DNA from 4 places in the Paenibacillus sp. MER TA 81-3 genome. Region 4 is predicted to be linked to each of the others. Evidence: riboswitches for the same ligand, from Rfam matches in the RefSeq annotation. Region 4 holds a riboswitch; each other region holds the start of a gene.

Region 1 (8,293 bases), on a different contig from region 4:
CTAGATTTGCCGGAGAGCAGCTTGGCTCATACAGCTTGGAATATACGACAAATCCTGAACCCGATGAAGGAGATTGGAAAATTTGGAGAAGCGCCCTATCCTTCCTTTCTGAGTATAGAGTAGACGCCAAAGATCTCCCTTCGGTAAAGCCTGAGGAAATTAAAGGTATTCGGCTCGTATTCGGCAATGTTCCGCTTCATTTCCAGCAACAAAATGCACTGCAATTGCGTTATACGTTCACGTCTTACAAGGACGTGGAACAAGACGGGTACAAATATGGAAGTTTCCCGCTCTTAAATCAAAAATTTCCCGACAACAAATATGGATATTTAGACGAGGAAAATGGTCTGCCATCCGATGAAGAGGCTCGTTTCCACAACAAGCAATGGAAGCAGATCATTAACTATGCCAAGTTGGAATACGGATATGGTACGGAACGGAAAGAGCATTGGGATGCAATCAAGGCTCTCGCCGTTGCCGAACGTCCGTTCATTCAAGTGGAGAAATATGCTAATGGCTCCTCATTCAAGCCAGGCGACAAAGTCACGTATACACTCAAAGTGACGAATAAAAGCCCGAACGGCGTACCTTTTAAAGATCCGATCGTATCTGACTTGCTGCCGCGAGAGCTGGAGTATGTAGAAAGTTCTTGGAAGTTGGATATGGAAAAAAGCGCTGTGCCAACTCCAGATTTCAAACGAGAAGATCTCAACAGCCAAGGAAGCAAGCTCATTTGGACGTGGGGTCCAGACACCTTTACTCTGGAGCCGAACAAGACGCTCATCATTACATTCGACGCCAATGTGAGCACAGGCGTAACGACAGGCGCGATCGATAATGAAGTGGAAGTTACATCGGCAACGCAAACTTATGTGAACAGCTTCCCTAAAAACTTTGACAACCAAAAGTTCAAAGATGGCAAATGGTACGTCTATAGCAATGTAACAATCAACGTTAATTCGGCTACCAATCTTGAAGCGGTGAAGTATGTGCAAGGCGATCTGGACAACGGACAATGGTCCAAATATCCGGCTATAGGAACCGTCTCATCCGGTGGCAAAATCAACTACAAGCTGGAAGTAAAAAACTCCGGTACTGTTGACGTAAAAAAGGTAACGATCGTTGATGTTCTTCCGCGTAAAGGCGATATCGGCGTAATTGACAGATCACCGCGTGACAGCAAGTGGAGCCCTATTTTAACAGAGGCGATTAAGTACGAGAATGTGGACGTCTACTACAGTACAAGTAACAATGTATCCATGACGACGGGCTCGTGGAGCACCGAACCGCCGCAAGATCTGACGACGGTAAAAGCTCTGAAATTCGTGTTTGCGCAGCAAACTGCTTTAAAACCTGGGGAAACGAAAGTGCTGGAATGGACGATGCGGTCGCCTGTTGGGGCACCGGTCGGAGATGAGGAGATCGCATGGAATTCTTTCGGCTTTACGGCTTCACGGACCGACACAAATACCGACCTGTTGCCAGCCGAACCGCTCAAGGTAGGAATTAAAATCAAGAATAGTCCGAAGGCTGAGATCGGCAATTATGTTTGGTTTGACAAAGACGGCACCGGAATTCAGACGAATGATTCCCATTTAGGCGTCAACGGCGTCAAAGTAGAATTATATGACGCCGTCAGTAAGGAACTTCTGGAAGCCACGTTGACAGGTGACGATCATAAAGGGAACCCAGGCTACTATCTGTTTACAGGACTAGATAAAGGTAAATATTTCGTTAAATTCCATCTTCCAGAAGAGTATACGGGGTTCACTAAACAAGGTGCAGGCGATGACAGGAACCTTGATTCCGACGCCAAGCCAGAAGGCACGACGGACATCATTGAGCTCAATAGAGGCGATAAACGCCATGACATCGATGCCGGATTAGTAAAGAGAAAACTCCCGCCTAACCCTGAACCGAAAAAGGGAGCAATCGGAAAATATGTCTGGTTTGATACGAACGGCAATGGAATTCAGGACGATGGGGATACTGGCATCAACGGTGTTACCGTGGAGTTGTACAACAATGAAGGCAACAAGAAGCTCACTTCCACAGTGACCCGCTCCGTATACTACAGTACAGTCACGAATTCGGTGTATGATCCTACAGTAACGGGTTCTGTGTATGATCCGACTGTGACAGACTATGTATACAGACCAGGATATTATCTCTTCGACAATTTGGATGCAGGCGATTATAAGGTCAAATTCATTGCACCGGACAGTTATACCTTCACTTTGAAAGGCGAAGGCAAAGATCGGGTACGCGATTCCAATGCTGATGCCAACGGTTGGACAGATGTCATAGCTCTTGCACAAGGTGAGCATAACATGACAATCGATGCGGGACTGGTTCGCGACCCGGTAGACCCTGTAGATCCGGTAGATCCAGTTGAACCTAATAAAGGTTCCATCGGTAATTACGTCTGGTTCGATACGAACCGCAATGGGATTCAGGACGACGAGGATACTGGCATGAACGGCATTACCATACAACTGTACGATACTAACGGCACATGGTTAAGATCAACGGTGACAGAAACGGTATATAAAGACACAGTTACCGGCGCAGTGTACGAATCAGGCAAACCTGGATACTATCTCTTCGATAACTTGGATGCAGGCGTGTATAAACTTAGATTCATTGCACCGGGCGGTTACAACTTCACTGTGAAAGGCGCGGGCAACGATAGAGCGCTTGATTCCGACGCTTATATGGACGGGTGGACTGATGTCGTCACTCTCGCCCAAGGTGAGCATAACATGACAATCGATGCGGGACTCGTTCGCAAACCGTCGGAACCAGGCCCAGATCCCGATCCTGATCGGTCAGGCGGGTCAGATAGTTCAGGCAATTCCGGAGGAGGTTCATCTTCAACGAATCCAACGACGGAGCCTGATAGACCGTCTGAGCCATCTAATCCGGATTCAGAACGAGATGAACCTTCCGATGTCAATTATCCAGGAGACAACACTGAAGGAGAACAAGATGAAAATAACGATGACGCTAATGATACCGAGATAGATGGCGATACCGACTCCAAGCCAATAACGGATGAACAGCCAAAATCCAAACCAAAAAATATGGATACGCTGCCTCAAACAGGCGAAGAATCCCCTGTTACACCTGTCATCGGTGTCATCTTATGCACGTTAGCTCTCGTCGCATGGTTAGCACGAAAAAAATTGTTCGCGCAAAGCTAACCAAATAGCCGTCAAGGAAAGATGCCTCACGGCTTGTAACTGCCCAAAATAGTATGTACAACCTTTTCTGATTCATATATAGTGTAAATAGTTACATTGATATTCGAAATGGATAACGGCAAACTCTAGCGAAAGCAGAGGACGCAAAGCCACGGGTCTAATGCATGTGTATACATGCGATGACAGCCGGGTTGCCCTAATTGCGACATTTGTCGTCGCGCTTATTTGAGCGCCGCCGTTAGGGCGGCGCTTTTTGTCGTCGCCCTAACATACCGTTATTCATCTCATTCAAGCATAAATCTTAAAAGTGCGTGTTCAAAAAGGCCGGTTGTCAGCACCGAGAAGGTTGCAGGAACTCGAAGCGTATGCTTCCGAAGCGAGTTTTGCTCCGCAAAATTTGTAAGGAGCAGCGCAGTGTAGGCGAGACTACATGAGCAGCGGACTTTTTGAACAACCTCTAAAAGAATGGGAGATGGTATTATGTCGAAACGTGTTGTTTCAATATTAGGCACTAATAACGCTGTGGTATACAGACGACAGCATTATACACAACGAGGAAAGTGGTATGTACCCTTATTCGTCACCATTATGATTGCGGCCTTGTTCTGTTCCTCTCAATCAGCACATGCAGCCAATGAACATCCCGCGACTGCATCAAGCGGCTCATCTGACCATTATACCCAGATGATTGTGAAGTCAAGTTCGAAGAACCAAACTGATTTCATTGTGCAAGGCGTATCCATCGGCATGAGCGAACAAGCTTTGATTGATGTGTTAGGAGAACCAGCCCGCAAAGATGTAAGCGAATACGGCTTTGAATGGTTTATCTACAATCACAATTATAAGCGGTACTTGCAAGTCGGCGTAAATAACAGCAAAGTAGTAGCTCTCTACACGAACGCCCAAGATTGGACATCCGCGAGCGGCATTCAATTTGGTTCGACGAAATCAGAGGTGGAAGCTGCACTCGGCCCCGCACTCACCAAGATAAAAAAAGGGAACACCAATTATAATTACAAAGACAACGGCGGCAAGCTGAGCATTCATCGAGTTGGCGACCTGTATGCAACCGTATTTTACGATTTGAACCAGCAGGGCACGGTTACGGCGATTCAGCTTATCGCTGCGGAAACGGAATTAGCGTTTAAAGGATACTACGGTACGCCTAGTGAACGCTTGCGTGAAAGCTTTGAACGGGAAGTGTTCGATCTGACCAATGCTATCCGCGTGCGCTACGGCAAGGAACCATACGAGTGGAACGATGTTATTGCGGATACAGCACGCAAACATAGCACAGATATGAAGAGCAGAAATTTTTTCAACCATAACGACCCTGACGGAAAAACACCTTTCGATCGGATCAAAAAGGACGGCATCACTTACAAAGTGGCTGGAGAAAACATTGCAGCCGGCCAGACAAGTGCCATCTTTGTCCACGAGGACTGGATGAACTCTAGCAAGCACCGCAAAAATATAATGGGGGAATATGAACAACTGGGCGTCGGGATATCCTTCGGGGGCAAATCAAATGTATTCTACACGCAAAACTTTTATACTCCAAATCTTTGACGCCACGCTCCGGACAAGCATGTTACGGACAAGCACGCACAGCCGCCGCATGAATAAGATGTGGCGGCTTTCATTGCAGCTTTCCGCCCAACTTTAAGTGCGTAATCAAAAGGGTCACTTTTCAGCACCGAGAAGGGCCTTAATAATGAGCCGATGTGTCGGATTATCCATCGGTTCGCAAGTAATCAGCGTCAATTGCTTGTCATCCTTGTTCTGATCAAGCACGGACAAGTCTTCCGGTTCGACTATAAACTTCTTATTCACCTTGTATACATAAGTGTTGTTCGTCGTTTCGATCTTAATTTCATCGCCGGCTTCGAGTTCGTCAAGCCGATTGAAGTGCCGTCCGAATGTTTGGCTGCGGTGACTCGCTAGAACGAAGTTCCCCGTTGTGCCCGGCGTGCGATTCGGCACTACGACCCCACTTCCATGCTTCAACGACTGTGCTGTGGCTCCCGCAAGCATCGGCTCCCGCAAATCGATTTTCTCAATCGAGATGGCGCCGTATAAAGGTATGCCGTCTATCATCACTTCAGGATCTGGATCCGATTCTGCAGTTCGTACATCAGATGTAGGGAGGGATGCTTTAGAGAGTAGAGGCTGTGCCAAGTTATCCGCGTAAGAGCTTTCCTTCGGAATAGCGTCCCATTCGGTCAGCAAATGCAACTCTCGCTGTTGTTCCACATACTGCACCCACTTGGGATAAAAGATTAATATTAAACCGACAAGCAGCAACGTGAGTGCAGCTACGTTCCATATTTTCATTTTGACGCGTGTGTTCATGGCAAGGATTGCACTCCTTTTCCCCATTAAAGTGCGTGATCACAAGTGGACTTTTTGAACAAACTCTTAAAGTATGATCTTATTATGTTTACGCAATTGGCGCTATTCTGATTCGGATGCAACACGCTATCTGTCGGATGTTGTTGTCCATTGCCATGTATGCAGCGGTTGCAGCTTCTGCGCCAGCCCCCGACGCTCCAACTCCAGCAGATGAGCGAGCATCTCCCCCATAGCGAACCGGAACTGATGCACCGTCAATCGCTCCAACGAGCCGAACCAAGTGCAGCACAGTTCATAGGCTGTGCGGGGCTCTGTCAAGGAAGCGGCGATCCCGGCGAGACGCTCTTCGTGATGGCGCAGCAGTTCCTCGATGCGAGAGGAATAGTGACTGAACGGATGGCGATGACCCGGCAGCGCCAGATTGACTTTCAGTTGCAACAGCCGCTTAAGTCCCGTCATGTAAGAATAAAGCGGCTCTGGATCGCTTCCTGGCATAAAGCTTACATTCGGAGAAATTTGCGGCAGCACATGATCCCCGGCGACCAGAATACCGCTTGCTTTGTCATAGAAGCTCATATGCCCGGGAGCGTGGCCGTGAGTCTCAATCGTGTTCCAACTACGGCCGCCAAAGGCAACTTTTTGATCGTCTCGAATAAAGCTGACTTGCGGAAGCGGAGACACAAGCGGAATGAAGCTGTCCATATGTTCGCCTATGGCCTGCACGACCTCATCAGGCGCGCCGTGCTCTTCAAATAACAGCTGCATGGCGGACGCCATCGTCTGGGAAGAATCCCACAGCATCTGCGCATGACGCCACCCCGTCTCCGACAGCCATACCGGCGCGCCGAATTGCCGCTGCAGTTCGCCCGCTATGCCTAGATGATCGGGATGATAATGGGTAAGAACGATTTGCGCCACATCGTCGCTGTTGATGTGCAGCTGGGCAAATACCTCTTCCCATGTCCGTTCCGCCTGCTCCGTCCGCAAACCCGGATCGACGATCGTCCACCCTTCCTCCCCTTCCAGCAAATAAGCGTTGACCCATCGCAGGGAGAACGGCAGCGGAACTTTGACTTGAATGATATGCTCGGCGGCGTAATCCAACTTCACCGTCATTTCTCGGCCTCCGTCCGTTTATTTATGTACCGGCCGGTCAGGGTCTATGCCCGACCATAATCATCCGCGCCGCCTGCTGTTCAGCGTAAGGCGTGCCGTCATAGCCTCCGTATACGGCATCCAATTGAAGCCCTGCTTCCCTCATCATGGCTTCGAAATCCGGAAGCTCATACAGACGGACGCGCTCTTCATATTGCCGCTCGTCGTTCGTCACCATATCGGTTAACGTAATGTCCTTCTTCACGAATCCGGCTTCAATCCGGCGGCGTTCCTGAATGAGGGTTCCTTCGGCTTCACGCTTCGACTGCGGCACCAAATGGTGCTTAACGTAGGACGGATTCAGGAAATCTACAATATATCGTCCCTGCGGCTTCAATACGCGGAATATTTGTTGAAATACCCGTGCATTGTCATCGTTATCTGTAAAATATCCGAATGAAGTAAATAAGTTCACCACTGCATCATAAGGACCATCCACCGGAAGTTCACGCATATCACCGCGTATGAATGTAACCTTTCCTTCTGCATCATGTTCCACGGCCTCGTGCAGCAGCACCTCCGATAAGTCTATGCCTGTCACCTGATAGCCGGCATCGGCGAGCGCAAGCGCGTGTCTGCCCATTCCGCAGCATAAATCCAATACGGTCGCAGAGGACGGCAGCATAAGCCAATCCATCATGCGGTGGACTTCCTCGGTTGCCCCTTGAAAATCCCGATGCTTATATACAAGTAAATAGTCACGACCGAAGCTCCGTTCGTACCATTCTGCCATTGTTATCACCTCAAATTGTCTATTATTACATTGTAACGTTTGCACTCAGGTTTGCATAGCGAAAAGCTGACCTCAGTTGTTTACACTAAGTCAGCTTTTGCTATCAATGAGCGGATACTCATGGATTCCATCCGAGGCATAGACATGAACCTGGGCAGTAGCATATAACTCCAATCTGCCCACCGGCGTATATATTTCCTCAAGGCTCTGACCGCTGTAGCGATATTTCAGCAATAAATACAGAACAAGTCATACATCCAATCGTTCCCAGGGAACGAGCCATTCCAATAGTAAAGTTAGCAAAATGCCCATCAGCAATCCGTTCGATACGAGCGGCCGCACTAACGCAGGGATTTGCACCCATGCCTCATTCGGAATCGTCATCCAAGCAAGCCCGACAAAAATAGGCAGAGCCACCCGATAAATGGTACGGGCACTGAATCGTATTCCTTCCAAATGGCGCAGCGCAGAGCCAAACATGCTCAAGTAGGCAACAAAAAGCACGGCATTGCCTACCGTCAGCGGCATAGAAGCAAACCATTGCGCCACTGGAGGAAACACACCGAACAGTGCAAATGCACAAGCTCCTATCATAAATGGGCGTCGTTCAGTAATGCGCGTCGACTGGAGAAATCCGATAGAAGACGCATACGTAGCAAAAGGGACCAAGCTAAATATGCCGCTCAAAATATACATAAAGCCCGTTACGGTAAAAGAACCCTTATATTGGCATACGGTCGTCGGCCGGCCGTACAATTCTTCCGCCGCTTTCAGCGTAGCCACAGTATTGGACAGACTGAGCAGCCCGGTTATGAAGGACATGAGTATGATGCCTGCATTCAACTGATGG
Region 2 (8,293 bases), on a different contig from region 4:
ATCGCCGGAGATTGAACGTCCCAGCAGATATGAAAGGAACGCAGCTGGGCAATTATTTGGAAGCTATCAACTATACCGATTACGCGCTTGGCCAATTCATTGAACAATTGAAAGAAAAAGGGCTCTGGGATAATACGATGCTTGTTGTCTATGGAGATCACTCCGGAGTCAACCCGAAAGAGACGGATGGGAAGGAAATTACGTCTCGGCTGGGCATTCCTTACGATAATCTGGTCAGTCGCTTTAACATCCCTCTCTTCATTCACGTTCCGGGCCAAGGCGAAGGCAAGGTCGTTGAACGAATAGGCGGACAGATTGATATATTGCCGACTGTAGCCAATCTGATGGGAATATCGCTGAAGGAGCAACAGTTCACTGCGTTTGGACGCGATTTGTTGAACACGGATAACAACGTTATTGGGATGCGATATTATCTGCCCACAGGCTCCTTTTTCAATAACGATGTATTATTTGTTCCAGGTGAAGGCTTTGACGATGGAACGGCCATTTCTTTAAAGACGCTCCAACCTGTACAAGTTCAGAGTTCATATCGCAAGGACTATGATTATATAATGTCACTGATGAAATTATCGGACGAATACGTTCAACTATTGCCAAAACGATAGGAACGAATGAACTGCGCCGAGTCGGCAGCAACCTCGGCTTTTCAGACAAGGCGATGTGGTGTACTCTAAAGGAAGAATCGGATACCTACTTTATTGAAAAAGGAGATACGATCTTACCATGGCATACTTTGCAGCAATACTGGAAATGAAAGATGCATCCAAAAATCAGACGTTTCGCCAACAGCATTTGGATTACTTGGACAAGCTGAAGGAGCAGGGCAAGCTATTTGCCAAAGGTCCATTCGGTGACGGTTCGGGCGGTATGGTCGTATACATCGCCGACTCGATGGAGGAAGCTCGGCAGATTGCGGAGAACGATCCGTACGTGGTGGAAGGCGTAAGACAACTCAACTTGCGAGAGTGGAAAATTTAAAAGTACGGAACGTTAGCAACAAAGAAACAAAAGAAACAAAAGCAACGAAAGTAACAAAAGCAACAAAAGCAACGAAAGCAACGAAAGTAACAAAAGTAACAAAAGTAACAAAAGTAACAAAAGTAACAAAAGTAAAAAAAGTAACAAAAGTAACAAATGCTACGAAAGAAACAAAAGCAACGAAAGTAACAAATGCTACGAAAGAAACAGCAACAAAAGAAACAGCAACAAAAGCAACGGAGTAAAAAAACCGCTCCTGCCCTGGAGGCTCAACATGATGGATGAAATGAACCGATTGACGGATAACGGCATAGAAAACATAGAACAAGATGGCGATGTCATCGACGGGCTGGATAATTTGCTGCTGCTGGATCGGACGAATGATCTTGCGGAAGAGGATGCGCTCTATCCGTTCGCGCTTGATGAGCTGTTATGTAGGCATGTGGGCATGGGCGGTGCGCCGTTGTGTCATCTATGGCGCCATCCCCGTGCCTTCGTCATGGGGCAGCGCGACAGCCGCCTGCCCGGAGCCGGGGAAGCGCAGCGCTGGCTACATTCGCTTGGGTACTCGACCGGCGTGCGCAATACCGGCGGCGCGGCTGTGCCGCTCGACCTAGGCGTCGTCAACATTTCGCTCATCCTGCCGAAGCATGAGCGGGGAGACAAGCATTTTCACAGCGACTTCGAGCGGATGTACCACCTGATTCAGCTTGCGCTCCGCGAGACCGGCTGTCGGGTGGACAAGGGCGAAGTCGAAGGTGCCTACTGCCCGGGCGACTTCGATCTCAGCATTGGCGGCCGCAAGTTCTGCGGCATTGCCCAGAGGAGGCAAGCGCACGCGTATATCGTGCAGGCGTTCGTTATCGCCGCAGGCTCAGGACGGGAGAGCACGCAACTGGTGCGCGCGTTTTATGAGCGAGCGGCCGCCGGAGCGGAACGACTGGATCACCCCGTCGTTACAGAGGAGAGCACGGCCAGCTTGGAGGAATCGGCCGGACTCGGTTCCGGGGCGGCCGAGGTGTTCACGGAGGCGGTGAAGCGCGTCATTCGCACTCGGCAGACGGCGCAAGGATTGACCGAAGCCGCAGCCAAGCTGTGGCTGCCAGAGCCAGATCAGGTGCGGGAGACGATGGAATTGTTCCAGCGCCGGTATGGGATTGCGCCGTAGGCTGGTCCGTGGCAACAATTCGCAAAAATGTTAACAAGGGATGGGATAATTATATCCGGTCCCTTGTTTGCATATAACCCATATAACCCATATAACACATATAACACATATAACAACCACTACAGCAATCTCATTTGAATCATTAGTAGAGAATGTGACATCATTCGCTCCTTTGCATCACTCTTTCCTTCCATCAGGAGATATATTTCGCCTGCATCCTAGTGTGTTAATTTCCCCTTCCTTGAGAAGGGGTTCTCGTTTACTCCTTTGCATCACTCTTTCCTTCCATCAGGAGATATATTTCGCCTGCATCCTAGTGTGTTAATTTCCCTTTCCTTGAGAATGGGTTCTCGTTCACTCCTTTGCATCACTCTTTCCTTCCATCAGGAGATATATTTCGCCTGCATCCTAGTGTGTTAATTTCCTCTTCCTTGAGAAGGGGTTCTCGTTTTCTCCTTTGCGTCACTCTTTCCTTCCATCAGGAGATATATTTCGCCTGCATCCTAGTGTGTTAATTTCCTCTTCCTTGAGAAGGGGTTCTCGTTCACTCCTTTGCATCACTCTCCCCTTTATTCAGAACAGCATAACGTTCCCCTGAAAACGAGAATATTTCATAATATTAGAAAATAAACTTGATAAACGAACATTTGTTCTGTATAATGAGTATAGGAACATATATTTTTAAGTTAGGCCAAATCATTACGGGACGAGGAGGATGACTTTATGGAGGCATTGCAATCTGTCGATACATTGGAAGAGTTGCAGCGTCAGTTTCATAACGAATCTTCTTGCGTCTCTTTCCTATATAATTTGAAGTGGCCACATGGTTTTGTCTGCCCACGCTGTCAGCACGCCCATGCCTACGTCATCCGGACACGCCGGCTTCCACTGTACGAGTGCCGCGCTTGCCGCCATCAGACATCGCTCATCGCTGGCACGGTCATGGAAGGCAGCCGCACGTCCTTGCAGAAGTGGCTTACTACATTCTGGCTTGTCTCTCGTTCCGATATCGGCATCAACGCCGTTCGGCTCAGCTCGATTATCGAGGTTACATACAAGACCGCTTGGTTGATGCTGCATAAGATCCGAGCCGCGATTAGCCGTGGTGATACCGTTCGGCCGCTGGCAGGGATAGTTCATGGCTTTGTGGCCTTCTATGGCCATCATCCTTCTAGACAACTTAACCCTCGGGAATGCCCTCTGATCGTTGCTGAATCCGTCATGCCAGACGGACAAACGGGCGAACTCAAGATGAAGCTAGTGGAGCCAACTCACCACTCGAACAAGTTGCTGCTCCGCTCTGACTGCGAACACTTCGCTGATCTGCATGTTGCTAAGACTGCTACCGAGACATCCATCATCCGACACAATTTCCAGGTTCGCCGCAACAGTCCTTTATATCAATCCTTCAAACTGGCGTGGCGCTGGATGAACGACACATTTCACGGGATAGGCGCCAAATATCTTCAGGCATACCTGGATGAATTTTGCTTTCGATTCAATACATCTCTCCAACATACGTCCGCTTGGGAGCAACTATTGTACTTATGCGTGGCTGTGCTTTCCCCTTCCTCAGCTGCTTCTTGCACCCGATTTGAGGAGCCCTTAGTTTCAGGCATACAAATAGCAGCATGACATATTTGATTGCGTCGCACCTTGAACGAGTCGTTATTGCGAAACGTGTTACACCTCATTAGTTTATTCCGTTTCAACTGCGGCTGTTTGAGAGTTCTGGCAGTATTTCTAGCACTGTCCCAGTTGTCGATGATTGAGCGTCTTGGCAGTATTTCTAGTACCGTCCCAGTTGTCGATGATTGAGCGTCTTGGCAGTATTACTAGCACCGTTCCGGTTGTCGATGATTGAGCGTCCTGGCAGTATTTCTAGCACAGTTCCTCTTGTGACTGTTTGACGGTTTTAGTTGTGACTTTTTCACGGTTCCGCTCGTTACTCCTTCGGCGTTCTTTATGTTGAAAATCTTTTTCTGAAATATTCATCTTATGTTGTAGCTCTCAAGTTTTTACTTTTCGGAAAATGAAAAGGTGCTGCTATAATCAAGCACAAGCGCTGGTATCGCCATGTATCAACTTAATGTAGTTTCTGAACTAAGGGGAGAGTGGAGCTAAGTGCTAAAAGAAAGGATCCTACTATGAACGTAATACCTGAAGGATTACAGCGTTTCAAGCGTAGTCTGTAGGCCCGCATTATAGACCGTAGACTGCATTCCGTAGACCGTAGACCCGCATTCCGTAGACTGTATACCGTGGAACGTAGTGTTCAGGTCTAGGGTGCAGCAGCACCAAATGGAATAGGTAAATGGTAGGATAGGAAAATAAGACCGTCTGCTTCAGAGAGGCGGTCTTGTTTCTGTTCTGGAAAAGGGCGGAAACGTTAGTGTTCACATTTTTATCACATTATCGCTATCGCTCATGAAAACAACATGGAACTGGATAATTGTTCTGCTCCAAAGCGCATTGTATCGCACAAAAAAACTTAAAATAACCGAAAATTCATCATTTTTTGACATAAGTTGATTTGCATTGTCGAAAAATCGAAAGTAAAATGAAGGTAGGCGTTTAAGTTTTCATCTTAACGTTCCGATGTATTATATGGGTCTTGAGTTGGATGTTCTATCTGTTTCTCAAGTTTATAACCATGTTTTGTATACTTTAGACCTAATCGACGCAGCATGTCGCGAATGCCAGTGCGTGACATTTCAAGATGAAATTCTGACTGCAGCAAGGCATGAATATCGCGCATGCTCCAATGAGAAGCCCCTTGAGCAAAAGGCGAAGGAGTGGAGACGATACGACGAATCAATTCTCGTTCCTGCTCCTGGGACAGCAACCTTGGTTTGCCTGGAGCGAGGCTGCGGGCAAGTAAATGCTCCATGCCACCTTCGTTGAACAGTTTGACATAAACGGATACGGATTGGCGATGGATGCCCAACTGCACGGCTACGTCTTTGGCGAAAGCACCGGACATGATGAGTTGGATGGCCCGCACTCGATTGGCGAGTTGAACATCGTCTAAGCTGGAAGCCAGTTGTTCTAGTGTTGGCTCGTCCCAGCCATGATTGTTGGAGATAGATAGTTTTTTCATCATACTCACTCACTTGAGATTTTATTTTAGTATAGGTCTTCATGAACAAAGGTATTCATTTCCAGTGGGTGGATGTGTAAACAAATACGTATGAAAACCGAAATATATAACTTGATAAAGGCAAACTTATCGAAAGGTAAGGACGCAAAGCCTCGGGCCTAACATCCAGCAAGCGGATTATGGCGGCCGGGTTGCCATTCTATGTTGCGGTACATCAACATTTATTTGGTGACGAGGCTATTGGGGACAATAGTCTTTTTTTTGCGTTTAGAGGATGAATCGGATTATGAATATTGTCATGTTGAAATTGGAGGGTGGTTCTCCTCACGATAAGATGAACCGGCTGATTGACAGACTAATCCCGCATATTACTCCTGAAAAATACAAAAGACTGGACAGGCTCCGTAAGCATAAGGAGCGGCAGCGCTTGGTCGTCGCGGATATTCTGGTCCGCAGTCTGCTTTGTCGAAAATTGGGACAGCGAAACGATGAGCTTTTTTTTCGCACCAATGAATACGGCAAGCCCTATCTTAAAGGGAATCCCGTTTATTTCAACGTCTCCCATTCAGGAAATATCGTCGTGGCTGCGGTTGATAACGCGCCAATCGGAATTGATATCGAACGAATGAGAGAGTGGGATATGGATGTGGCTCGTCTTATATGCGCGCCGCGCGAGTGGGATATGCTCACATGTACAGACGGTGATCGCGCGCGCCAGGAACGGTTCTTCACCATTTGGACGGCGAAAGAGAGCTGTCTCAAGGCGATCGGAACGGGGTTCGGCATGCTTCCGAGCTTGCTCGAAATCGTGACAGAAACCGCTGCTGTACCGCATAGCGATCCTGTATGGAGTGTTGACGATTACTATGTAAAACAATACTCCGGGGTTGAAGCAGGCTATAGTATGGCGGTTTGTGCACAGCATGCAGAGTTCGCCGAGCAAGTAGAATACATAACAGTGGAACAATTGACTCATCGATTTATGATTTATCGTTGAACGAGATAAAGGAGTGGACATAGATTGGCTTCAATTCAATTGACAGTGGAAAAGTTGGTCGGACACGACGCACATTCTTTTGAGCTGCCGGCGGATACGGTACGCCTCTTGACCGAGCGTTCGAGCGAGCATTCCGTCAAGCTGGAATCCGTTATTTGCGGGGCTTGGGCTGCACTGCTTTCTCGGTTTTACAACTCGGAACAAGTGGCCCTTCATGTTGTGGGATCGGAGAACGGCAAAGGCGCTCATACCATAGTTAGCCAGAGCGACGTAACGATAGCTGGCATCGTGAGCATTCATGACAGTCTGTCGTCCTGCGCTGACACAGTGAGCGTGACTTGCTCAGCAGCATTAGAGGACAGTGGCGTTGCGACTTATTGCTGGTGCGGCGCCGGAATCTGTCCCGAGCTTCCGAAGGACCAAGACGTAAGCGGGCTGCACGGCAGATTTCAATATGCTGGCGCAGATGGTGTGACATCACCGATATTTACGATTTATTATGAACAAAATCACTTCCAGCAAACGACGATAGAACGGTTGGCGGTCTACTTCCTGCAGCTCCTTCAAGAGGCGGCACGGCATCCGCAGAAAACAATCGGCGAGTTGGAAATGCTGACGGAACAAGATAAGCGACAGTTGATTCATGATATGAACCGGACTCAAGTGGAATATCCGAAGACTTTCACGGTACAGGCACTGTTCGAACAGCAGGTGCTTCAAGCTCCAGACCGAGTTGCTGTTGTGGAAGACGAGCGGGAGCTCACATACCGGGAATTGAACAAAAAGGCGAATCAATTAGCCCGCCGTCTGCGGAAGCAGGGGGTGACCCGCGAGCAAACCGTCGGTATTATGGCAGAGCGAACCGCGGAAATGGTCATAGGGATACTAGCGATTTTAAAAGCAGGAGGAACTTATGTCCCTCTAGATCCCGATCACCCGCAGGACCGCATTCAATACGTATTGGAGGACAGCGGCACTCGATTGGTACTGACGAGCCGGTTAGCGGCCGATTATTTACCCGGTGCAATCGAACGCGTCATCATCGACGACCCGGATCTTGCCACTGAACTGGAGGATAATCTGTCCCCTGTCAATCAGCCGGAGGATCTTATCTATATCATTTACACATCAGGCTCGACGGGCCGGCCGAAAGGTGTGATGGTAACGCACCGTAATGTCATCCGGCTGGTCAAACATACGAACTATGTGAAGTTCGGCCAAGACGATCGCATTTTGCAGACGGGATCGCTGGTGTTCGATGCATCGACCTTTGAAATCTGGGGCTCGCTCTTGAACGGATTGGGACTGGTGTTGGTTGATAAAACGACGATATTGGATGCAGAGCAGTTGGAACAAGCCATTATCCGTCACGACGTGACGATTATGTTCCTGACGACGGCGCTGTTCATTCAATTGGTGGACCGCAACCCGCGCATATTCGCTCCGCTCCGCCAACTGCTAGTCGGTGGAGAACTGATGTCGCCGAAGCATTTCTACCGCGCGGCGAAAGAGTGTGCGCCAATCGCGATATCCAATATTTACGGTCCGACCGAGAATACGACCTTTTCCACCTCTTTCGAGCTAAAGCACGAGGTGGATGGGACGATACCCATCGGTACACCGATTACGAACTCGACTGCCTATGTCGTGAATGAGTACGGCAAGCTGCAGCCAATAGGGGCGGTAGGCGAGCTGTGGGTCGGCGGCGAGGGCGTTGCGCGCGGCTATTTGAATCAGGAGGAGCTGACCCAGGAGAAGTTCATCGATAGCCCATTCGTGCAAGGGGAACGGATTTATAAGACGGGTGACCTTGTGCGGATGCTGACGAACGGCAGTATTGAATTCGTAGGCCGCAAGGATCACCAAGTGAAGATTCGCGGCTATCGGATGGAGCTCGGTGAGATTGAAGCGCAAATTCATGCTCACGAGCAAGTGACGGAAGCGATTGTCATCGACTTCGAAGAGACTCCGGGTCAGAAGGCGCTTTGCGCCTATATCGTGGCGGAAGGCGGTATGACGGCGGCCGAAA
Region 3 (8,293 bases), on a different contig from region 4:
TTCCTTCACTGACCACGACATCCGTGAAATGATACCCAGAGAAAGTCTTGCTGCCAACGTCTACGGATTCCCCCGGTGCTTTATCCACTGCACTTCTTTCGAACACTTTATCTCCGGCTTGATGCACAAGGGTCAACTTGCTCGGAGCATCTGTAAATCCGAACCAAATGATTTGTGAAGGCTTGCTCAGCGTCAAATCAACGTTTGTAGGATTCGTACCGACCTTCAAATGATAGTTATCAGCCGATGGCGCAGGTACAGAATACGACTGACCTATATCAAGCGCTTTGTCCCCGTTAACCTTGAAATAATCGCTGTACAGTTCTTCCGCCAAATCTGGCCTCTCGACGACTTCTCCATCCGCATTGACCGGAGTTCCCTCGGCATTGACCTTATAGCCTTTAACGAGGATGGATCCTTTACCGAAGCTTACTTCCGGCACTTCGAAGTCCTTCGCTGTGGGTTGGCTATTCGCGTCCGTATAGTTCATCGTCGTCTTGCCATTCGTCGGATACAATTTGCTCGGATCCGGATTCTTCGACAGATCCATCAACACTTTGTAGGTCAGTGTCGCCGGGGTGCCTTCTACGATTTTGCCGACATTCCACGTAAATGTCTCCGTAGCCGAATTCCACGTCACCGTGCCTTGTGAAGCCTTGTAATCCTCTTCGCTCAGAGAGCTGCCCTTCATCTTCAGGTTGAACATGTCACCCATTGGATCGGTAACTTGGGCGTTCTCGGCCGCAAAGGCAATTTTGCTTGCCAGTTCGGCAAAGATTTTCTCAAGCTCCGAACTGTTGGAAGAGTAGTAGCCCTTATTCTGACTGTTGGTCAGGACATAGGTGGCATTACTGTTACTGCCGACATCAAGACCTATGGAATAGATGTTAACGCCGGAATCAATAACGTGCCTGGCTTCAGAAATTGTACCAATGCCATTATCTCTGATGTTCCACTTGTATCCATTCCACCAGTCGTAATCGAGTCCATACTCGTACCGCCCTAATCCATAACTTGAGCCTGATCCAATAACGTTGTTGTAGTTGAAATTCGAAAGGATAAAATTGTATTTCCCGCCAGGCCATGTATGATTGGCTGCAGTAGAAGCCTTGTAACTGTATGTAGGTTCGCCATCACTTAACAGCACAACGACCTTGTTCTGAGCAGTGCTGCTCTCCAACAACGTGCGGGCACGGAGAAGGCCTGCTTGTATATTCGTCCCGCCGTCTGCTTTAATACCTTGAATCGCTTGTTTTAAGGCATCCTTTTGGTCGGTCCCTTTAAAACCGGAAACTTCTTGATATGACTTATTGAAAGTAACGACGGCTATTCGTGTCCTAGAATCCTTGACAAGCAAGTTGTCAACAAACTTATTCGCTGCATCTCTGGCTTTGGTCATCCGCTGTTTATCGTTCATGCTCCCGGACTTGTCAATGACGAGAACGACATCGGAACCGCCAGATTTGAGGTTTTTCCCCTCAGCTGTCAGCGTAATCTCCCATTCGCCCTTGGTCCCGGTGGGCTCAGCGCTCTTGGTCAGCTTGACCGCCCCTGGATTAGGCCAAATCAGATCCCCCGAGTTCGCGGCTGCCGCTGCGCTTGGAAGGGTATTGGGCATAAACCCGAAAAATACCGACAACATGCACAACCATGTAACGGCCAATCTTAATCTACGTTTCATGTATCCACCTCATTTTTTCATTTAAATCCTCCTTTGCCTTTTCTACTTGCCTCCTCATTCTTATTTATATAGCTCTACGGAACGGAAATTCCGTTGAGTTGAGAACTCCACATAAATAAAAAAGCCCGGCTACATTAACATAATTGTTAAATGCAGCCGGACGATCATTAGTCAGAGCGACTATTAGACTCCAAAGCTTTGCGACCTAATCTTTCGATTAGTGTGCCGTATTATATTGTAAACAGCAACTAACTATGAATCGAAAATAAGCCTCTAAACCTAGTATTTAAGAACTAACAAGCTCAATATATTTCACGAGTACCTTTTTGTCAATGGGGTTATGAAAAATTTTTCATGCCCACTCTAACCTCAATCCCTCGCTCCAAAACGGGCATCACTCCTCGTAATAGAACTATAAAGAGCACCTCAATCAGATGTCGCTATCGTAATACTATCGAACCAGATACGTCAAGCAGTTACGGAATAAATCCACCCCTCATCTCCACCGGTGGATGATTTTCTTTATTCTTCCGGTTGATTAGTATAAAGGCTGATAAACGTGTTCCGCCCTGCTGCTTCTCTTAGATGCGGATAGCTTGTTATTTTCGTGGAGAAATATCATTCAATTTATGGGGAGAATGTTATGACATGGTGAAATATAAAGGAAGAATCATACTAGTATTGATTATAGTGGCAACGTCATTCTGTTTTTATAATTATAATTACTTCTTCGACGATTACGGTGAAGAACTTTACATGTCCACCATTATTCTTTTTGCTTTTTTGGGATGGCGATTAGGAAAACGTTATGATATGGCGGTCCATGACTCCGAGAAGGATGCACTCACAGATATTTATAACCGCAGATATATCATGGATGCGTTCCCGGGACTGCAAAATACAGCAGACAAACGACTAGAAAAATTATATATCTTTCTAATCGATGTTGATAACTTCAAGTCAATTAATGATCGGCTCGGTCACAATATCGGAGATCGCATATTACGGCAGGTAGCCAGAACACTTAGCTCCGTCGTTCGCAGAAGCGGCTACGTTGCTAGATGGGGAGGGGACGAATTTTTGTTAATCATCCCCTGCACAGATGAATCAGGTATGAAGCTGCTGCAGAATCACCTTCAGCGCACTATTCATGGCTGTATTGACGACAAAACCGTACAGGTATCTTGCTCATTCGGTCATGCCGTATACCCGGATGAGGGAGAGCATCTGTATGATCTCATCTCGATAGCAGACTGCAGAATGTACCATCACAAAAAGCAATCACGCCACACAACAGAACGTATAACCCAAACACTCATTCAGCTTCAATCTGCAAAAAGGTAATCTCTCATCAAGCCACACAACCCCAATAGGCTCATTAAGCTTGAATCGCGGTTGCGCCGCCTTGACGCTTCGCTTCCAGTTCGCCAATCATTGGGCTCTGACGCCGGACTTCCATTCACCGTAGTCAACCGTATCTGCCAGCATCGTGAACAAGAGGCCTGCTGTAAATCCAATACCGACATTGCCTATACGACAGCATCGACATTAACGCAATGCCAACCACTACCAAGCCGCCCAGTTGACCGAATATCATCCGGACCGAGTTGACGACCGTACGTTCCTGCGAGTTGCTCGTCATGCTCGGCAAGAGCGATGTCAACGGCAGATTAATTGCCGCATACAAAATACCGAGTGTAATGTAAGTAATGTGAGCGTATACAAGTTTGCCCGTGTCGCCGAAGTCCGGTGTCATGAACGTCAGCACCGCAACGATGGCAAACGGTACCGCGAGCCAGAGAAAATAAGGCCTCGATTTACCCCACTTCGTGTTGGTGCGGTCGATCAGCACCCCGATGATCGGACTATCGAAGGCATCGATTATCCGCGCCACTAAGAACAATGTGCCGATTGCTGCCACATTCAATCCGTACACATCTGTATAGACGAACATCAAGTACATCGTAATCATCTGAAAGACGAGGTTGGAAGCCGTATCCCCGAGGCCGTAACTAATTCGTTCTTTCCATGAAACCTGGTTTCCCATGAGGTGAACCTCCTTCATTAATCCCTACCGTAATTGCATGGCCTTCTTAAAACCGGATTCCATATAAGATGTAACCCCTCACATTTATGATTATAGGGATAGGATTGCGCTGCCTCTGCATGATAGAATATCCCGCCCTCTACTTATACAAGTAGAGGACGAGATCATTTTATTAATTCAGTATCACTTCTTTGCCTGTTCTGGCAGATTCATAAATAGCCTCCAGAATCGTCGTCACGACATAGGCCTCTTCAGGCTTTACCAGTGGTTCTTTATCTTCAATAATAGCCTCGAGCCATTGTCTGGCTTCACGGTCCGCCTCGGTTACCTCTTGGGAGCCGTAGTATGGGAGCATCGACTGTAATGGTTGAATGAGAGCTGTTCGGTGTTAACACGTGAATCACGTCAATGGTGACATCTTGTGTCAATTGTTTATAATCCGTATATGTCTTCGCCCCTGGAACACCATATTGCTTGGCAGCAATTTCGGCACGTTCTTCAATGATGTCGCAAAATGCTATCATTTCTGCAAGATCTGTCAATTTGGCCAAGTCTGGAAAATGCTTTGCATGGGCGATTCCACCGCAGCCTATAATCCCTATTTTTAATGTGCTCATTCTCGTCTCCCGTTTCTTACAGCTTTAAGATTGGAATAGCTTAGAGATATATTTATAGCTGATCTCGACACTTTCTAGCTGGTTCTTTTTCGTCCAATCTTGCTCAATAAACAGGTATCTGGCTTCCGGTTTACTTTTAAACGCTTCCACAATCACGGGAATGTCCATGATGCCCTGCCCGGCCTCCGTGAAATAATCTATTTTGTGCAGCTTGACCATCAATTCCATATCAATATTGGCATCGTAACCGATTACTTCAAATAAATTCATCGGCTTCACATCAGCAGGCAAGTCTTTCTGATGAAGAAGGTCGCAGCGGTCCACCAGCTTCTGCAAATATTCAATAGGATCGACTCCGCCTCTCAATGCCCAATACGTATCAAATTCAACTTTTACGAGATCTTCAGCCGTATTTTCCAAGATGATGTCTAGTACATATTGATTGTCAAATTTCTGGAACTCTTCAAAATGATTATGGTAATACAGCTGAAGTCCGTTTTTCTTAAACAACTCACCGGCTATTACACTTTTTTACTCGTCAATGCTTTTTGGGAGAACGAACTGAATTGGGGCCAGAAACGGGGTGCCTATGATTGTTTGGAAAAAAACGGAGTTATCAACAAACGGTTCATAACGTGCGGTAAGTGGTCAAACTAAGGCCCCATCTGTGTTCCTCCAGATACGAACGCATATACCCTAAAACTCGGGTCTTTTTTAGTGAAAAAAGTCACATGAAGGCGGTTTAATTGTTACAATATTGCGAAGTGGGGGTCTTGCAGCACCAATTATGAACAAAATGAAAAGTCGCCGTAATCGCAAGAATTTACGAGAAAACGAGCTTAATTGAGAGATAAATGTCATGGAACACCCGGGTAGATCTAAAAACAATGGTTTTTCATGGTAAATATGGTGCACTTTATGTGCTGTTTCTAAAATAACTTCTCACTAATATAGATGTGATCAAGTTTATACGACATTTGTCATTTTCATAGCTCATCTAAAGCACATCTTAGAGAGAAAGGGGTACGTTATGAAGAAGAAAGGGTTGTTAATCAGTTTGTTTGCAGCTCTTCTTGTCCTCTTGACCGGGTGTAATTCAATAGCTGTTCTGAACCCGAAAGGTCCAGTGGCCAAGACACAGTCTGACGTCATTATTTTTTCCATGATTGTTATGGCTGTGGTATTGCTTGTCGTCTACGTCCTTTATATTTACATGTTAACGAAGTACCGCGCTTCCAAAGCGGCACCGGATTACGAGCCGCCGCATATGGAGGGCAGCAAATGGCTGGAGATTACATGGACTCTGATTCCGGTCATTATCGTCATTATTTTGTCCGTGGTCACGGTTCGCAGCACCTACGCGGTCGAGAAGACGCCTGAAGGCTATGAAAGCGATAAGCCGCTCATTATTTACGCCTCATCCTCTAACTGGAAGTGGCACTTCAGTTATCCGGAGGAAGGCATTGAGACGGTCAATTACGTCAACATTCCGACGCACCGTCCAGTAGAGTTCCGCTTGTATTCGTTTGGACCGATTACTAGCTTCTGGGTTCCTCAGCTAGGTGGTCAGAAGTACGCCATGAGCGATATGGTGACGAGGCTCCATCTCGTAGCTGAACACGAAGGATCATTTGTAGGCAAGAACTCCAACTTCTCAGGTAAAGGCTTTGCCCACATGGAATTCGAAGTATTGGCGATGTCACCTGCCGGCTACACGAAATGGATTGATGAAGTGAAGCAGACAGCTTCCGAATTGACCGAACAAGAGTTTAATTCCTTGCTGGAAGCAGATCATGTGGGCCGGAAGACGTATACTTCCACACACTTGACATTCAGACCAGCGCCAGAGGGAGAACATGGAGGACATAACCATGGAGCTCCTGCCGCTGGCTCCAATGAAGGAACGGATAAAGAGATGGATCACTCGACTATGGATCATTCCAACATGGACCACTCCGAGATGGAAAATCAAGAGGCCGACCATTCTCAGCATGGCAACTAGAACGAACCAGAAAGGAGTTCTTTGAGTATGAAATGGGACGAATTTTTCGTTACCGGTGAACCGATGATCTACGGCGCTATGGCCAGTATCGTCCTCGTGTCGCTAGCCATCCTCTTCTGCTTGACCTATTTTAAAAAATGGGGCTATCTATGGCGTGAATGGCTAACTACCGTTGACCATAAAAAAATCGGTATTATGTACATCCTCAGTGCGTTGATTATGCTGTTCCGCGGCGGTGTAGATGCGCTGATGATGCGTACACAGCTTGCCGGACCAGACATGAAGTTCTTGGACGCGCAGCATTATAATGAAGTATTTACGACTCACGGTGTCATTATGATTTTATTTATGGCGATGCCGTTTATTATCGGCTTGATGAACGTCGTGATTCCGCTCCAGATCGGGGCGCGCGACGTCGCATTCCCGCGGTTGAATGCAGTCAGCTTCTGGCTGTTCTTCGCCGGAGCAATGCTGTTTAACATTTCGTTTGTTATCGGGGGATCTCCCGATGCAGGCTGGACCGCTTACTTCCCGTTGGCGGGCATCGAGCTGAGCCCATCCGTGGGCAATAACTTCTACTCTATTGCCCTGCAGATTGCCGGTATCGGTACGCTGATGACAGGCGTCAACTTTATTGTGACGATTCTGAAGATGCGTGCGCCTGGCATGACGCTGATGCGTATGCCAATGTTTACGTGGTCTGTACTTATTACATGTGTCATCATCATTTTCGCCTTCCCGGTCTTGACGGTAGCATTAGCGCTTATGATGTTCGACCGCATGTTCGGCTCCCAGTTCTTCACGATGGCCGACGGCGGTATGGATATGCTATGGGCCAACCTGTTCTGGGTATGGGGTCACCCTGAGGTATATATCGTAGTCTTACCGGCGTTCGGTATTTATAGTGAGATTATCTCAACCTTCTCACGCAAAAACCTGTACGGCTACAAATCGATGGTCGTCAGTATGATAGCTATTTCGCTCTTGTCCTTCCTCGTATGGGCGCATCACTTCTATACGATGGGTCACGGCGCCATGGTTAACGGATTCTTTTCCATTACCACGATGGCAATCGCGGTTCCGACAGGGGTTAAAATATTCAACTGGCTCTTCACCTTGCAGAAGGGCAGGATCGAGTTCACGACACCGATGCTGTATTCGCTCGCCTTTATTCCAATCTTTACGATCGGTGGCGTAACCGGCGTTATGCTCGCGATGGCGAGCGCCGATTATCAGTATCACAATACGATGTTCTTGGTCGCTCACTTCCACTACGTGTTGATTCCGGGCACAGTATTCGCGGTTATCGCCGGTATGTACTACTGGTTCCCGAAACTGTTCGGCTTCCGGCTCAACGAACGTCTTGGCAAGCTTAGCTTCTGGATTATCGCGATCTCCTTTAATGTGACGTTCTTGCCATTGTTCTTCTTGGGGCTGAAAGGCATGACACGTCGTATGTATACTTATTCTGAGAGCACCGGCTTCGGTCCGCTGAACCTGATTGCTACGATAGGCTCGGCAGCCCTTGCTATCGGCTTCGCCATTCTCGTATACAACATTTATTGGAGCTTCCGTTACCAACCAAGAGATACAACAAGCGATCCGTGGGATGCGCGCACGCTCGAATGGGCAACGCACAGCCCGGTACCGGAATATAACTTTGCCATTACACCTAACGTGAAGAGCCTGGATGCATTCTGGTTCTGGAAGAAAAACAAACAACCATTGTTCGAGGGCAAAATCGAAGAGATTCATATGCCTAACAACAACGGACAGCCGTTCGTGCTTGGCGTTATCTTCTTCTTCTTCGGATTCTTCATGATATTCAGCTGGTGGACACCGGCTATCATATCGGGTATTGCGATTGTGATTATGCTTGCCGTGCGTTCCTTCGAGCGCGATCATGGACACCATATTCCGGTGAAGGAAATTAACAAGACGGAACA
Region 4 (8,293 bases):
TCCATCGTCGGGAGCGATATCGGTTGCGGCATGCGGGTCCATCTCACGAATTTGCACCGCGACGCATTGCAGGATGTGAAGCTGCGGCGCAAGCTCGTGAAGGCGATAGAAAAGATGATCCCCATCGATTCCCATGCGCGTGGTCATTTCTCTGACATCCGCTTGGAGCATGTGTTGGTGAAAGGGCTCCATGGCTTGCCGAAGAAATATGTGCCAGATGCCTATACGCCGAAGAAGGCGACGTCCTTAACTCATGTGGAGCACAGCAAGTTCGCGTTCGACGAGGACGTGCTGGACGCGATGCCGGCAGCGGCGTGGCACCGCTCCCACCGTCAGCTCGGAACTCTTGGCAGCGGCAACCACTTTGCAGAAATCCAAGCCGTGGAAATCGACGAGTCGAACCGGGAGGTCGCGGAAGCTTGGGGATTGTTCGATGGCCAAGTCATCGTCATGATCCATTCCGGCTCCCGCGCTTGGGGTGGCGCCGTCAGTCAACTCTGCAGCAAAGAAATGGCGCAGTGGATGCGCTCGATCGGCAGCGGCACGGCCGATCCGAAGCTCGTGTTCGCGCCGCTTGCCGAACCCGTGGCAGAGCGCTATGTTCATCTGATGTATTCAGCGCTCAACTATGCCGTGGTGAATCGGCATCTGATGGCTTATGGCATCCGCGAGGCGTTCCGCGACGTGTTCGGCACGAAGGTGGAGATGAGCACGCTGTACGATTTAATGCACAACTATGCGTGGGAAGAAAGCCATGACGGACGCCGCATGTTCGTACACCGCAAGGGGGCGACCCGCGCGTTGCCGCCGCAGCACCCGGACAATCCGAAGCCGTATGCGGCAACTGGACATCCGGCGCTCATCCCGGGCTCGATGGGCAGCGCGTCCTATCTCATGGTTGGCCGTGAGGCAGGGGCGGCGAACTATTATTCCATCTGTCATGGGGCGGGGCGCGTCCGGTCTCGCAGCGCCACGAAGCAGCTGGTGACGGTCGACGAGTTCGCGGCTTCGCTGCGGGTTGGCACGGAGGACGAGGTGGTCGTGAACCAGCGCACGCTGGAATCGATTATCGACGAATCGCCGCAAGCCTACAAGGATGTGGAGCAAATTATAGAGAGCGTCGTTGGGGCCGGACTTGCCGGCGTAGTGGCGAGATGCAAGCCTTTGGCTACGGTCAAAGGCGGGTAGCATGCGGGCAGCGCGTTCGCTGCGCCCGCTCTGAACCAGATAGACCGCATTCCGCTATGGGATGTGGTCTATCACCGTTGTGTAGCGCGTCTTATTGGCACGCGCTGTGCGCAAGGCCGCCGTGCGCTATTGCGGCATTGGCAACCTGCGCTAGCCGCGCCGCTTGAGCCGCATTGTGCGCTATGGAAGGCCTGCGCGCACTATGAACGGATAGCCGGGCGTAGCATGGCATGCGCTGAGAATCGGCTCGTTCATTGGAAAAGATCCAATAGAAGTTCCCATTTCAAGTGGCAATGGTTCATTCTACTGGAAAATCTCCAATCAAATCCCCCTATTTCAGTGATAGAGCCGTACTTGAGGCCATTTGACTGTACCATTTCCAATGGAAGCACCCTCTCGGCGCTCATCTTCAACAATCTACTGTACGAAATCCAATGGATGTGAGCATAGTAAGTTAAATGTGCAAAGGCATTACTGTACAAATGAGCAGAGACAGCATGCTAATAGTAAGTACTCGTTAAGAGCCATAAAAACTGCTGGATTCCTTGATTGGATTCAGTCGCAAGGACCGCTGCCCCAGCGCCTGCTATCGCCACTCCTATAACCTATAACCTACCACCACCTGCCGCTAGCCCTGCACTGCCTCCTAGTTCAAGGTTCTGCACAAGATAGCGATTGGAGAGGAGGCCGCGCCGGCAATGGCAATCTCTAGTGGGATATTGAGTACACTATGAGCCCTTACCGTTACATTCATGAGTTCACAAGCTTCATTCGGCGCTTTGACGATCGGCACCCCGTACGTGACGCCCTTTATTTTGACGGCCCCTGCAAATGCTCCGCCGCGCGGATTAAGATAAACAGCCACTTGCTTCGCTTTATACGTGCGGTTGATAAGACGGACCGATACTTTATATTTGGAGCCATATTGTCCTTTATTATCAAAGGCGTGTTCCGGGTCATAGCTTAAGGCTGCTTTGTACAGAAAGTCATTCCCTTTGCCCATGATGCTCACGCTCTGCTCCCCTTGCCTTACATCAAAGGAAATCGAGTTGCCCCGAATGTCCGCAAAATCCCAAGAGCCTCGCGGGTGGGGAGAATTCGGCGTTACAGGCGGCTCCCGGTGCGTTCTGAGCTCTGCACAATCATGGTTGGCCAATACCGAACGTACCATAAACTGCAACGCTCTCTTCCTTTTCTTCTTCTGTTTCACTGTAAACTCCACAACAGCACCGCTTAATGTATTGGGATTCATTTGCATTTCGTATACGATGCCAATGTCTCCGCCTTGAACTGACTTGTCCACGGGAGGGCGAATATTCCATGTCCCGCCTATGAGGGCTTTGGCCATGCACAATCCTGCTGCAAGAAAATTTTCTGTATGCAACACTTCCTGTACACTTACTTTGGAAATTTGAATCATATTAGTACTATCTGCAACGCCATCATTGCTGACCGTGACCGCCGCCCGCACGGGAATGTCCAACCGATTATAATGCCACAGAAACACGCGGTACGATACGCTGTTGCTATCCTTTACCGTATCATGCCATACCGTGGCCATATGGTTGACGAACGGCACGCTGTCATTAATCGATTCGGGATTATCGCTAATAAACAACCGTCTTCTGCCACTTCCTCGCGCTCCTGAAATATCTGATGGTACCGGTACGGCGCTTAATTCGACTTTTTGTTTGTCAGGCTGTGTACAAGACATGAATATCCCTCCTTTGAAATAAATGAAGGCGCAGGTGTACAAGATCATTGTATGAGCCATGTGGGTGAGACAAGACGATAAATCTATTTTTCTTCTCTTGCGGTTGTATAATTGATGCACAGCATAGCAGAACAAATGAAATAGACCGCACACCTTAGGAAAGGGCGGGTCTATATCTTGGTGCGTCGGTTAGTCGTCATTTTGTTCATCTGGAGGCTTAGGTTCTTTCAGGAAATGCACATAATCCGCACCCGTTTGCAGGAAAAAGGAGTACGCATCGAGCGGGTGCTCGTCCGATGCGAATGAAATGCATATGCGATAATTGCTCTTTGTCTTGAATTCGTTGTACGTAAAGGCAATCAGCCTTAGCGGAGCCGTGTGTGTGATGGTCGATTCTTGGAGGTCGTGAAACACGGTGGGATACTTCTTTTTTAATATGCTGATTCGATGATATGACAGCTGTTGAAGATAACTGCTCTTGTCTTGGTCCATAATTTCGAATCCGTAGTTGAAGTCCCCTTTATGAAGCACAACGATTTGTTCATTCCCAAGCATGTACATCGCCTTAAATTGGTACCATAGGTGTTCATCCCGTTCATTACACAACACGACGTCCTGAACGTTGTGGATTCTAGGTATCACACGATCACCTCGAAGACATATATTACTTCTATAACGTCATAATAACATTTATATATACTAAAAACAACAATAGCATTCATAATGGTGTTTTGATCGCCATAGCTTTCTTATATGCTAAGGATGAGGTGAACGGAATGGCGGACTTGAAAATATTTTTAGGAGATCGGATTCGACAGCTGCGCAAGCTGAAAGGATATACCCAAGCGGATCTCGGGGACAAATGCGGAATGAAAGCATCATACATCGGAGGTGCCGAGCGCGGCAGCATTAATATTTCACTGGATTCGCTAGAGCGGATAATTCGGGCGCTTGACGTAAACATTGAGGAATTCTTCCAGTTCGATACAGCCAACGTAAACGCCGAACGCCTCGGTATCGCCGGCACACTTGAGCTGCATGTGAAGCTGCTTAAGGGCAGGGAGCCAGACGACGTGAAGCTTGTCCATCGCATTGCCAAAGATATGTTAGAGACGTTTGACCGCAGAATGAATACATAATTGAAGGGGCCTGCAAAGCCTCTTTTTTTTGGATTGGCGTGCCCAGAAGCACGCATCTTCTTGCCGGTGAGAGTCCAGTCGCGGGAGGGCCAAGTTCAGCGCTCGGTGATAAGGCTTCCGTGTCGCGACCTTATGTGTACTCTCCCATACAGCCAGGAAGGATACCATCGAGGGTATGAATACCTCGAAGACATATATTACTTCTATATTGACATAATAACATTTATATATAATAAAAACAATAATGGCATTCATAATGGTATTTTGATCGCGATAGCTTTCTTATATGCTTAGGATGAGGTGAACGGAATGGCGGACTTGAAAATATTTTTAGGAGATCGGATTCGACAGCTGCGCAAGTTCAAAGGATATACCCAAGCGGAGCTCGGAGACAAATGTGAAATGAAGGCTTCGTACATCGGAGGTGCCGAGCGCGGCAGCATTAATATTTCGTTGAATTCACTAGAGCGGATGATTCGGGCGCTTGACGTAAGTATTGAGGATTTCTTCGCGTTCGATACAGCCAACGTAGACGCCGAACGTCTCGGTATCGCCGGTACACTTGAGCTGCATGTGAAGCTGCTTAAGGGCAGGGAACCGGACGACGTGAAGCTTGTCCATCGCATTGCCACAGATATGCTCGCGACATTTGACCGCAGAATGAATACATAAAATGGAGTAAGGGGCCCGCAAGGCCTCTTTTTTGTATCGTCTCACTTTCCCCTTCATTCAGATGACAGCTTTTCTTCCTTTTTAATCATGACTGTGATGTTCTGCGGCTTCTATTGTATCTGCTGAGTTTCCAGCGACCAGGTCCAGAAAATGGCCTGCAACTGTACTGGATCCACTGTATGTGCGGCACTCGGTGATAGGCTTATATGCCCTGTCCGTATGTGCACCCTCCCATACAATCAGGAGGGATAACATCGATGCTCATATGTAGATTAATGCTTCTTGCTTTTGTGCGTTTTGAGCTGCTGTGCTTCTGTCTGTTGGATTTCGTCCAATAGATTGATGAGGTTGTGTGGAGAAAGGAAACTTCCATTGGATACTGTACAGTCAAATGACCTAATATTCGGCTGCTTCACCGGACTAGGACTGATTTCATTGGAGGTTTTCCAGTGGATTGCACCATTTCCGCTTAACATGTGAATTTCCATTGGATGTTTTCCAATGGCAGTGCTGCTTCAATACGCTTGGTCACCGATAAGCAGCGCTCGGCTGCTACACTGCCCAAAGCTTGGCAACGCGCGCGGTCCCGAAGCGCTCGTTGTGGCAGCTGGAGCGAGTCTGAACCCCTATGGTTCCGTTGCACTCGTGAAATGCACGTGATTCGACGTATTGCAGATATGTTGTGCACGACTGAGTGTATTGCAAGGAATTAGTGTTGTTGTGCACGACTTGGACATATTGATTTATTGTGCTCAATTGGACTTTGGGGCTCTTGCAAAAGGCTTGAGGCAGTACTGTGAAGCGGTACTCGGTGAGAAGGCTTATGAGCCCTGTCCTTACCCTGCCCTTATGTGCACTCTCCCATATAATCAGGAGTGATAACGTCGAGGAAAAGGTACACGTAATATCATACACAAATGACATGACACAGGAGGGATATGTTACGGAAAAGACAGACGGTCATATCTTGCGCGAACGGCATGACGTAAGCCAATGAGGAGAGTGAGCCGACCGCATAAAAGGAGCCGCTTCCTCCTGATGGAAGGGGAGAATGAAGCAAAGGAGCGGTTGAAGCGAATCACTGTCGTCTGATGCCACTGCACGAACGGAACATTTCGTTACTGATCACAACTCGTGATATATGACAATCTTGGAAATGTGAGGCATGCAATATACATAATTTCACTGCAATAACCGATAAATGATAGTGAAGGAGCGGCCGCTTCTGAGTGATAGGTTTCGAAGAAGAAGATAATTTTCAATTATGTATATGAATATATGAAAAAATAAGCATGTAATAACAGAAAAAGGCACACCGTTCGAGAGAATGTGCCGCAAAGCTACAGGGGCTAATGTCTTCCTTCCGGCAGACGATGCCAGCCTGTTGCCTGCCATCCTGATTCTTATGATGAAGAAGGTGACAATGGGGGCGCCTTTTTTTATTTTCTTGATTCTACAATATGCACACGATGGAAGGAGAATGACGTAATCATGCGGTTTACTTTTAAAAAGTGGTCTATGTTGCTAATGTCTTGTCTGCTTTTTGTGACTTCCTTCTCAGCAGCCGGTGCAGCCAACCGTCCGACGACGATGGCTCAGAACGGAATGGTAACTACGCCTCACTATTTGGCATCCGCGGCGGCTCTGCAAGCGCTTGAGGATGGGGGCAACGCCGTGGAAGCCGCCATTGCGGCCGCATCCACGCTCGCCGTCGTCTACCCGCACTATACGAGCATTGGCGGAGACAGCTTCTGGCTGATCTACAACGCCAAGACGAAAGAAGTCAAGGCGCTGAACGCGAGCGGGCGATCGGGAGAGAACGTCACCATCGATTTTTATAAAAATAAAGGGTATGACAAAATCCCATCGCGCGGATATCTTGCGGCCAACACTGTGCCGGGGGCGGTATCTGGCTGGGGAGAAGCTTATGAATATGCTAAAAAATCGATGGACCGCCATTTGCCATGGGACAAAGTGCTGGAACGGGCCATTGGATATGCGGAAAATGGCTACCCGGTAACGCCGAATCAGGAGTACTGGACGAAGCTGAATCTAGATACAAGCGACAAGGAATTGAAAAACCTGCAGCGCTTCGAAAGCTTCCGTGACACCTTCCTGAAGCCGAACGGGGAAGCTTATAAACCAGGTGAAGTCATGGTGCAGAAGGACTTGGCCAAGACATTGCAGACAATTGCGAACAAAGGGGCAGACGCCTTCTATAAAGGTGAAATCGCCGATAAAATCGTCAAGGACATTCAGGAAAATGGCGGAGTGCTGACGAAGAAGGATTTTGCCGAGCACAAAGCGGATTGGGTGAAGCCGATTTCTGTCGATTACCGCGGATATACAGCGTACAACGTTCCGCCGAACTCGCAGGGCATGGCGTCATTGTCTATCCTCAACATTTTGAACAACTTTGATGTGAAGAGTATGGGGGAAGGCACGGCCGATTATTACCATGTTATCGTGGAGGCTACCAAGCAGGCATTTGCCGATCGAGACAAGTGGCTGACTGACCCTGATTTCGTTGATATTCCGCTTGACCAGCTGTTGTCTAAGCAGCATGGCCAAGACATGGCTGCCCGCATTGATATGAAGAAAGCGGCAGAATCCGTCAAGCCGCTCGATCCAAAAGGGGATACGGTATGGCTTGGCTTCGTGGATAAGGACGGCAACGCCGTATCTTTGATTCAGAGCCATTACTTTGACTACGGTGCAGGCGTCGTCGCTAAGGACACCGGCGTTATTTTGCAAAATCGGGGCAGCTTCTTCTCCTTGGACCCGAACCATATTAACAAGCTGGAACCGAAAAAGCGCACGTTCCATACGTTGAATCCGGCGATGCTCTTAAAAGGAAATAAGCCATATGTGCTGTACGGCACGCAGGGCGGCGAAGGGCAACCGCAGACACAGACGGCGCTTATTACGCGAATTGTCGACTTCGGATTTACAGTGCAGGATGCGATCGAAGCGCCGAGATGGCTGCATGGACGCAACTGGGGATCCTCGTCGAACGATCTGAAGATGGAAGGACGCGTTCCGCAGGCGGTACGGGATGAACTCGTGAAGCGCGGCCATCCGGTGCAGCCGATTGCCGAATACACGGATACGGTTGGCCAATCAGGTGTCATCCTGATTAATCCGGACACCAACGTCAAATTCGGCGGTGCCGATCCGCGGGGCGAAGGAGCGGCGCTAGGCTATTAATTAAATGGATGTGTGAGACGGAAGACTGCCGGGCAGGTACCGGCAGTCTGCTGCCGTCGCAACGCAATGACGGCGCTAGAGGTAGGAAATGGAGATGAAACCGATGGGAAAGTTGGAACCGTTTCTCAACAAAGCGATGGCTAGAAACGGGTTGTTATCACGGTTTACCGGGAAGCTGGGAAATAAGCTGGCGGCGTGGTTTCTCATCGTCGCATTAATTCCGCTGCTGCTTACATCCCTGTATTTATATCAGTTCAGTTCGAAGCAGTTGGTAGACAAACAAACAGAATCATACGTGAAATTAGTTACAAGTACGTCGCTTATTATGAATCAATGGTTAACGGAGCGCATGTCGCAAATGGACATTTTGTCC

What was found. Region 4 has a riboswitch for cyclic di-GMP ahead of ggt (gamma-glutamyltransferase). Riboswitches for the same ligand answer to the same signal wherever they lie in the genome.
Region 1: it holds a riboswitch for cyclic di-GMP, as region 4 does, so the genes downstream of both, M3650_RS10755 (CAP domain-containing protein) here and ggt (gamma-glutamyltransferase) in region 4, are expected to answer to the same signal.
Region 2: it holds a riboswitch for cyclic di-GMP, as region 4 does, so the genes downstream of both, M3650_RS23460 (4'-phosphopantetheinyl transferase family protein) here and ggt (gamma-glutamyltransferase) in region 4, are expected to answer to the same signal.
Region 3: it holds a riboswitch for cyclic di-GMP, as region 4 does, so the genes downstream of both, M3650_RS20420 (VWA domain-containing protein) here and ggt (gamma-glutamyltransferase) in region 4, are expected to answer to the same signal.

What each region holds. Positions count from the first base shown of each region.
Region 1 covers NZ_JAMAWB010000006.1:256,328-264,620, reverse strand. The annotation lists gene M3650_RS10760 (SdrD B-like domain-containing protein) at 1-3,203, shown strand, start outside; cyclic di-GMP riboswitch class I at 3,311-3,402, shown strand; gene M3650_RS10755 (CAP domain-containing protein) at 3,684-4,772, shown strand; gene M3650_RS10750 (class D sortase) at 4,887-5,555, opposite strand; gene M3650_RS10745 (MBL fold metallo-hydrolase) at 5,682-6,671, opposite strand; gene M3650_RS10740 (class I SAM-dependent methyltransferase) at 6,709-7,443, opposite strand; gene M3650_RS10735 (uracil/xanthine transporter) at 7,693-8,293, opposite strand, start outside.
Region 2 covers NZ_JAMAWB010000019.1:98,449-106,741, reverse strand. The annotation lists gene M3650_RS23490 (LTA synthase family protein) at 1-626, shown strand, start outside; gene M3650_RS23485 (YciI family protein) at 745-999, shown strand; gene M3650_RS23480 (hypothetical protein) at 987-1,244, shown strand; gene M3650_RS23475 (lipoate--protein ligase family protein) at 1,286-2,167, shown strand; gene M3650_RS23470 (transposase) at 2,891-3,802, shown strand; gene M3650_RS23465 (helix-turn-helix domain-containing protein) at 4,755-5,267, opposite strand; cyclic di-GMP riboswitch class I at 5,377-5,466, shown strand; gene M3650_RS23460 (4'-phosphopantetheinyl transferase family protein) at 5,554-6,264, shown strand; gene M3650_RS23455 (non-ribosomal peptide synthetase) at 6,289-8,293, shown strand, end outside.
Region 3 covers NZ_JAMAWB010000015.1:523-8,815, forward strand. The annotation lists partial or broken gene M3650_RS20420 (VWA domain-containing protein) at 1-1,681, opposite strand, end outside; cyclic di-GMP riboswitch class I at 1,830-1,918, opposite strand; gene M3650_RS20425 (GGDEF domain-containing protein) at 2,438-3,025, shown strand; gene M3650_RS32710 (hypothetical protein) at 3,113-3,178, opposite strand; gene M3650_RS20430 (MFS transporter) at 3,150-3,728, opposite strand; gene M3650_RS32715 (Gfo/Idh/MocA family oxidoreductase) at 3,901-4,083, opposite strand; partial or broken gene M3650_RS20435 (Gfo/Idh/MocA family oxidoreductase) at 4,079-4,345, opposite strand; gene M3650_RS20440 (sugar phosphate isomerase/epimerase family protein) at 4,370-4,765, opposite strand; gene qoxA (cytochrome aa3 quinol oxidase subunit II) at 5,376-6,347, shown strand; gene qoxB (cytochrome aa3 quinol oxidase subunit I) at 6,375-8,293, shown strand, end outside.
Region 4 covers NZ_JAMAWB010000038.1:23,007-31,299, forward strand. The annotation lists gene M3650_RS30660 (RtcB family protein) at 1-1,188, shown strand, start outside; gene M3650_RS30665 (hypothetical protein) at 1,280-1,420, opposite strand; gene M3650_RS30670 (hypothetical protein) at 1,835-2,902, opposite strand; gene M3650_RS30675 (arylsulfatase regulator) at 3,092-3,544, opposite strand; gene M3650_RS30680 (helix-turn-helix domain-containing protein) at 3,634-4,041, shown strand; gene M3650_RS30685 (helix-turn-helix domain-containing protein) at 4,351-4,713, shown strand; gene M3650_RS30690 (hypothetical protein) at 5,215-5,373, shown strand; cyclic di-GMP riboswitch class I at 6,013-6,105, shown strand; gene ggt (gamma-glutamyltransferase) at 6,205-7,920, shown strand; gene M3650_RS30700 (methyl-accepting chemotaxis protein) at 8,024-8,293, shown strand, end outside.